2 regions of the Leifsonia sp. Soil_N53 genome follow, and region 1 is predicted to be linked to the other one. Evidence: predicted binding sites of a transcription regulator. Region 1 holds the regulator's gene; the other holds the start of a gene.
The links. The regulator LexA, encoded in region 1, represses DNA repair genes until DNA is damaged. The targets are predictions, from matches to a motif close to TCGAACANNTGTTCGA.

Region 1 (3,404 bases):
CGCGGCCGCCGCGGTCTCCGGCGACAGCTCGAAGTCCGCATCCCGACCGGCCGCGATCCAGCTCGTGCCGGTTCCGGAGGCGAGCAGCGGGTACATGGAGTAGGTGGGCGCGAACCCGAGCAGGCTGCGTCCCGGTCCGCCGAACGCCTGCAGGATGTGCTGCAGCACCTCGTTGGACCCGTTGGCGGCCCAGAGCTGCTCGGCCGTCAGCCCGTGCCCGAGGTAGCGGGCGAACGCCTCCCGCAGCTCGGTGAATTCGCGATCCGGGTAGCGGTTCACCCCTGTCACCGCGACGGCGACCCGAGCAACGATGTCGGCGGCGACGTCCTCCGGAACGGGATGTGTGTTCTCGTTCACGTTCAACGCGACGGGCACGACCTTCTGCGGCGCCCCGTACGGGGTGCGACCGCGCAAGTCATCACGGATCGGAAGATCGGAGAGAGAGGTCACCTCTCAATGCTAACCAGCGCCGCTGAACGCTCCCGCCGTATGACGCCCCGCTGCACCCGCCGCGCCCCCTCCCGCAGAAAGGAGAACCCACCCAAATCTCCTGCCGAACCCCCAACCGCAGGAGATCGTGGGGCATGTCGTGCCGTTTCTCCTGAAGGCGAGTGCATCGAGGAGGTGGCGGCGCCGTCGCCGCGGGGTGGTCCTGGCGGCGAAGCACCAACGGCGCCCGCCCCCCTACTTCGCGTCGTACTGTGCCGGGATCGCCAGCTGCTGGCCGGGCGTGACCACGGCGGACGACAGACCGTTGAGGTTCACCAGGTCGGCGATCACGTCACGCGGATCGGCCTTGGGCGCCAGTCGCGAGGCGACCGACCACAGCGAGTCACCCGACTGCACGGTCACGTAATGGAACGTCGCGTGCGTCTGCTCACCGGTCGCAGCCGCGCCGCCGCCGTTGAGCGCGAACACGAACGCCCCGATCACGATCGGCAGTGCCGCGAGCATCGTCAGCACGAACCGCCCGCGCCGGGTCAGCCGAAGCCGCACACGCCCAGCGGCCTGTGCGCCACTCACCTCGACGTTGTTCATCCCAACGTGGTGCATCACTGCTGTGCTCATCACTGCTGTGCTCATCGTGACCTCCAACGGCTTCGGTCGAAGCCATGTTCCGAATATATCTTCGAATGTTCGAGACCGCAATCCTCGTCCGGGTGAAAAAACCCGCATGAATTTCGAGACACACTCGAACACATGTTTGTCGGGCAGCCGTACTGTGGATACAGTTTCGATTGTCTGGAGGAAAGACAACCAGGCACCACCGACATTCGGTTCCTCCGGGTGACGGCGACGGCCACGAAGGGACGAGCGTGTCGAACGAGAATCAGGCTCCGCGCACGCGGCGCCGCAAGAACCTCAGCGAGAAACAGCTCGCCATCCTCGACGTCATCCAGCGGTCGGTGAGCCAGCGGGGCTATCCGCCGAGCATGCGCGAGATCGGCGACGCCGTCGGCCTCTCCAGCCTCTCGTCCGTCACCCACCAGCTCAACCAGCTGGAGCTGAGCGGCTACCTGCGCCGCGACCCGAACCGGCCGCGCGCGCTCGAGATCCTCATCGACGTCCCTTCGGCCACCCCCGACTTCGAGAGCCAGACCCCGGTCGGCGACGCCGCCATGGTCCCGCTCGTCGGCCGCATCGCCGCGGGCGTCCCGATCACCGCTGAGCAGCAGGTGGAGGAGGTCTTCCCGCTCCCCCGCCAGCTGGTGGGCAACGGCGAGCTCTTCATGCTCAAGGTGGTCGGCGAGTCGATGATCGACGCCGCGATCTGCGACGGCGACTGGGTCGTCGTCCGCACGCAGAACACGGCGGAGAACGGCGACATCGTGGCGGCCATGCTCGACGAGGAGGCCACCGTCAAGGTGTTCCGCCAGCGCGACGGCCACACCTGGCTGCTCCCCCGCAACTCGAACTTCGAGCCGATCCTCGGCGACTACTCCACCATCCTCGGCAAGGTCGTCGCGGTCCTCCGCGCCGTCTGAGGGCGGTCAAGCCCAGCCGAGCTCCTGGAGGCGGGCGTCGTCGAGGCCGAAGTAATGGCCGATCTCGTGGACGAGCGTGACACGCACGCGCTCGCGGAGCTGCTCGACCGTCTCGCACGACGCCTCGAGGTTGTTGCGGAACAGCGTGATCCGGTCCGGCAGCTCGCCGAACCCGTAGACGCCGCGGCGCGTCAGCGGATGCCCGGTGTAGAGGCCGTACAGGCGCGGTCGTGCGCCGGGCGGCTGGTCCTGGATGATGATCGCCACGTTCTCCAGCGGCCGCACCATGTCGTCCGGCAGACCGTCGAACACCTCGTCGACCAGGGTCTCGAAGTCGTCGTCCGGGATGCGCACCATGCGCCCATCATGCAGGACGCACGCGAGGCCGGGTGCCCGGATCCGCGGAGAGCGGAACCGGGCGCCCGGCCTCGGCCGTATCGACGGGTCAGGCCGTGACGCCCGCCCGCTCCCGCACGTCGCGGGTCGCCGCGATGATGTTGCGCAGCGACGCGACCGTCTCGTCGTAGCCGCGGGTCTTGAGCCCGCAGTCCGGGTTCACCCAGAGCTGACGGCCCGGGATGGCGCTGAGCGCCGTCTCCAGCAGCTCGGTCACCTCGGCGACCGAGGGCACGCGCGGCGAGTGGATGTCGTAGACGCCCGGGCCGATGCCGTGCTCGAAGCCGGAGCGCTGGATGTCGTGGACGACCTCCATCCGGCTGCGGGCGGCCTCGATGCTGGTCACGTCCGCGTCGAGGTTGCGGATCGCGTCGATGACCACGCCGAACTCCGAGTAGCAGAGGTGGGTGTGGATCTGCGTCGCGTCCTCCACCCCGGAGGTCGCGAGCCGGAACGAGCCCACCGACCACTCCAGGTAGTCCGACTGGTCCGCCCGCTTCAGCGGCAGCAGCTCGCGCAGCGCCGGCTCGTCCACCTGCACGACGCGGATGCCCGCGGCCTCCAGGTCGGCGATCTCGTCGCGCAGGGCCAGGGCGACCTGGCGCGCGGTCTCGCCGAGCGGCTGGTCGTCGCGCACGAACGACCAGGCGAGGATGGTGACCGGTCCGGTCAGCATGCCCTTGACCGGCTTCTCGGTAAGCGTCTGGGTGTAGGTCGACCAGTCGACGGTGATCGGCTTCGGGCGGGACACGTCGCCCCACAGGATGGACGGGCGCGTGCAGCGCGAGCCGTACGACTGCACCCAGCCGTTCTGGGTGACCGCGAAGCCGTCCAGGTTCTCGGCGAAGTACTGCACCATGTCGTTGCGCTCGGGCTCGCCGTGCACGATGACGTCGATGCCGATCTCCTCCTGGAGGTCGACCACGCGCTTGATCTCGGCCTGCATGCGCCCGAGGTACTCGGCCTCGTCGATGACGCCCTTGGCGAGCTGGGCGCGGGAGCGGCGGATGTCGGCGGTCTGCG
Region 2 (3,404 bases), on a different contig from region 1:
GTGTGCCTGGTCGCCGCGTTCGTGATGTCCCGGTTGGAGCTGGTGCTCGTGGCGGCCCCGCTGCTGCTGGCCGCCGTGCTCGGCTGGTCGTCGCGGCCCGGCGACGCGGCCTCCCGTACGAGCGTCGGCATCGGCGGCGACGACCCGGACGGGCGGGTGCGCGTCGACGCGGTGGCGGAGGCGGAGGGACGCGTCGACGGCGTCCAGCTGCGGATCCGGCGCGCCGACCGGGAGCCGGAGGACGCGTTCGTCACCCCGGGGAACGCCCGCCGGCTGCGGTTCGCCATCGCGGTGTCGCACTCCGGGCCCCAGCGGATCCTGACCATCGCCGCCCGGGGGATCGGCCCGGACGCCGCGTGGACAGGCGATCCCGGCGTGCCCGCCGTCGCTGAGCGGGTGGTGCGGCCGGCGTCGCAGCGGGTGCGCAGTCTCCCGCTGCCCGCGCGGCTGCTCGGGCTGACCGGCGGCCATGTGTCCGCACGCCCGGGCGACGGCGGGGAGTTCCGGGACATCGACCGCTTCCGCCCGGGGGACCGGCTCCGCCGGATCGACTGGAAGGCGACCGCACGCCTCGCCCAGCGCCCGGGCGAGCTCTACGTGCGCCGCACGACCGCGACCTCCGATGCGGCGGTCCAGCTCGTGCTGGACGCGCGCGACGACGTCCCTGGCGCCGTCGCCGGCTGGGCGGCGCCGTACCCGCGGCCGGGGGCGACGTCTCTGGATCTGGCGCGGGAGGCCGCGGTGTCGCTGGCCGGGGCGTACTCGGCCGCCTCCGACCGGGTAGGCTTCGACGATCTCTCCGATGCGCGTCGCGCGCTGCCGCCGCGCGCCGGGTCGCGGCACCTGCACCGGGTGCTGCGGGCCGTGGAGCTGACGACCGCGCACGGCTCGGCGACCGAGCGGGCCAGGGCGCCCCGGCTCGCGCAGGGGGCGGTCGTGTTCGTGATGTCGACGTTCCTGGACGACCAGGCCACGCGGCTCGCGCTCACCTGGCGCGCCGCCGGCCACCGGGTGATCGCGGTGGACGTGCTGCCGCCGCGCAGCGTGACGGAACTGCCGGCGCGGGAGCGCCTCGCCCTCCGCGTCGTCGACCTGGAGCGCGCGCTTCGCCTGGACCGGCTGCGAGCGGCGGGCGCGGAACTGCTGGAGTGGTCCTCCCCGGAGCGGGACGCGGTGCTCCGGCGCCTGGCGACGCCGAGGCGCCGGCCGTGAGTGTCGCGGGCGGGCGGGAGTCCGAAGCCGGCGCCGCCTCCGGCCGACCGGCCCAGGAGCTGGGCCGCACCGTCCCCGGCTGGTCCCTCCGCGTCGCGTTCGCGGTCGTCGCCGTGCCGCTCGCCGTCACCACCGCGCCGAGCGGAGTGTGGCCTGCGCTCGCGGTGCTGCTGACCGCCGTCGCCGCCGCGGTCCCGCGCTGGCGGGTCGCGTGGGTGCTGATCGCGGTGCTGGCGTTTTCCACGCTGCTGGAGCCGGGCACGCTGACCGTCCGGCTGCTCGCGCTGATCGCCGCCGTGCACGTGCTGCACGTGCTCGCCGCGTGGATGCTCGTCGTCCCCGCCGGTGCCCGGCTGCAGACCGCCGTGCTGCTGCCGTCCCTCCGGCGGCTGCTTGTGATCCAGGCGCCGGTGCAGGCTGCCGCGATCGCGCTGCTGCTCGTCGCCCGAGCGTCGGCGGCGCCCTGGCTCGCCGTCGTCTCCGGCGCCGCGATCGTCGGGCTCGTCGCCCTCCTGGCGGCACTGCTGCTGACGAGACCGCGGGCCTGACCGCGGGTCTGACCGCCACGCGGGGGCAGGCCCAGGCACCAATGTCGGTGGTCCGGCGTACGCTCGCGCGTGGTCGCACATGCCCTGTCCAAGGCGTTAGAATCGAACAAAGCTTCGAACGCTCCGACGGGGGCATCGCGCGCGTGCGCGGTGGGCGAACTCGCAGGTGGGGCGACGGCGAATAGCGGAGAATGGAACGAGTGAGCACTCTGAGCAGCAGGAGTTCGGCAAGCAGCAGTCCGAGCAAGGTCGTGGGTTCGCACCTCAGCGTCCGCGGCGCACGGGTGCACAATCTGCACAACGTCGACCTCGAGATCCCGCGCGACTCGCTGGTCGTCTTCACGGGACTGTCCGGGTCGGGCAAGTCCTCGCTCGCGTTCGACACGATCTTCGCGGAGGGGCAGCGACGGTACGTGGAGTCGCTGTCCGCGTACGCGCGGCAGTTCCTCGGCCAGGTGGACCGGCCCGACGTCGACTTCATCGAGGGCCTGAGTCCCGCGGTCTCGATCGACCAGAAGTCGACCAACCGCAACCCGCGCTCGACGGTCGGCACGATCACCGAGATCTACGACTACATGCGCCTGCTCTGGGCGCGCATCGGCGTGCCGCACTGCCCGGTCTGCGGTGAGAAGATCCAGCGTCAGACGGTGCAGCAGATCGCCGACCAGCTCATGGAGCTGGAGCCGGGCACGCGCTACCTGGTCGTCAGCCCGGTCATTTCGCAGAAGAAGGGCGAGTTCGTCGACCTCTTCAAGGAGCTCGCCGCGAGCGGCTACTCGCGCGCGCTGGTGGACGGCGAGCAGATCCAGCTCAGCGAGCCGCCCACGCTCAAGAAGCAGTACAAGCACGACATCGCCGTGGTGGTCGACCGTCTCGTGGCGGGCCCCGACATCCTCGGCCGGCTCACCGACTCGCTGGAGACCGCGCTGCGGCTCACCGACGGTCTGGTGCAGGTCAACTTCGTCGACCGCGAGGGCCCTGCGGCGTGGCAGTCGTTCAGCGAGAAGCTGTCCTGCCCCAACGGCCACCCCATCCAGCTCACCGAGATCGAGCCGCGCACGTTCTCGTTCAACGCGCCGTTCGGCGCCTGCCCGGAGTGCTCCGGCCTCGGCACGCGCATGTCGGTGGACGACGACCTCCTGCTCGGCGACGACTCGCTCAGCATCGCCGAGGGCGTGATCGTCCCGTGGACCACGCAGGGCAAGGGCCTTTTCAACTACTACGAGAAGCTGCTCGACGGCCTCGCGCGCGACCTCGGCTTCTCGCTGAACACTCCGTGGAAGAAGCTCCCGGAGAACGTGCGGGACGCCGTCCTGCGCGGCGACAACTTCGAGGTCAAGGTGCGGTGGAAGAACCGCTACGGCCGCGAGATGTCCTACACGTCCGGCTTCGAGGGCGTCGTGCCCTACATCGAGCGCCAGTACATGCAGGCGGAGACCGACACCCAGCGTGCCCGCTGGGCCGAGTACCTCCGCGAGGTGCCCTGCCCGGTCTGCCAGGGCAAGCGGCTCAAGCCCGAGGTGCTCTCGGTGCTGGTCCACGGCGCCTCGATCGCCGACGCATCGCTGCTCAGCCTCTCCGACGCCCGCGCGTTCATGGAGAAGCTGCACCTGACCGAGCGCGAGCAGAAGATCGGCGCGCAGG

Region 2: uvrA (excinuclease ABC subunit UvrA) is a predicted target of LexA. The motif match lies at 1,863-1,878, and genes of this name have one in related genera.

Annotation. Positions count from the first base shown of each region.
Region 1 covers NZ_JBDGMM010000048.1:2,786-6,189, forward strand. Annotated here, with positions in the region: gene AC3A3H_RS06395 (histidinol-phosphate transaminase) at 1-450, opposite strand, end outside; gene AC3A3H_RS06400 (LysM peptidoglycan-binding domain-containing protein) at 685-1,083, opposite strand; gene lexA (transcriptional repressor LexA) at 1,317-1,985, shown strand; gene AC3A3H_RS06410 (metallopeptidase family protein) at 1,992-2,342, opposite strand; gene metE (5-methyltetrahydropteroyltriglutamate--homocysteine S-methyltransferase) at 2,431-3,404, opposite strand, start outside.
Region 2 covers NZ_JBDGMM010000064.1:291,490-294,893, reverse strand. Annotated here, with positions in the region: gene AC3A3H_RS14905 (DUF58 domain-containing protein) at 1-1,212, shown strand, start outside; gene AC3A3H_RS14900 (hypothetical protein) at 1,209-1,760, shown strand; gene uvrA (excinuclease ABC subunit UvrA) at 1,970-3,404, shown strand, end outside.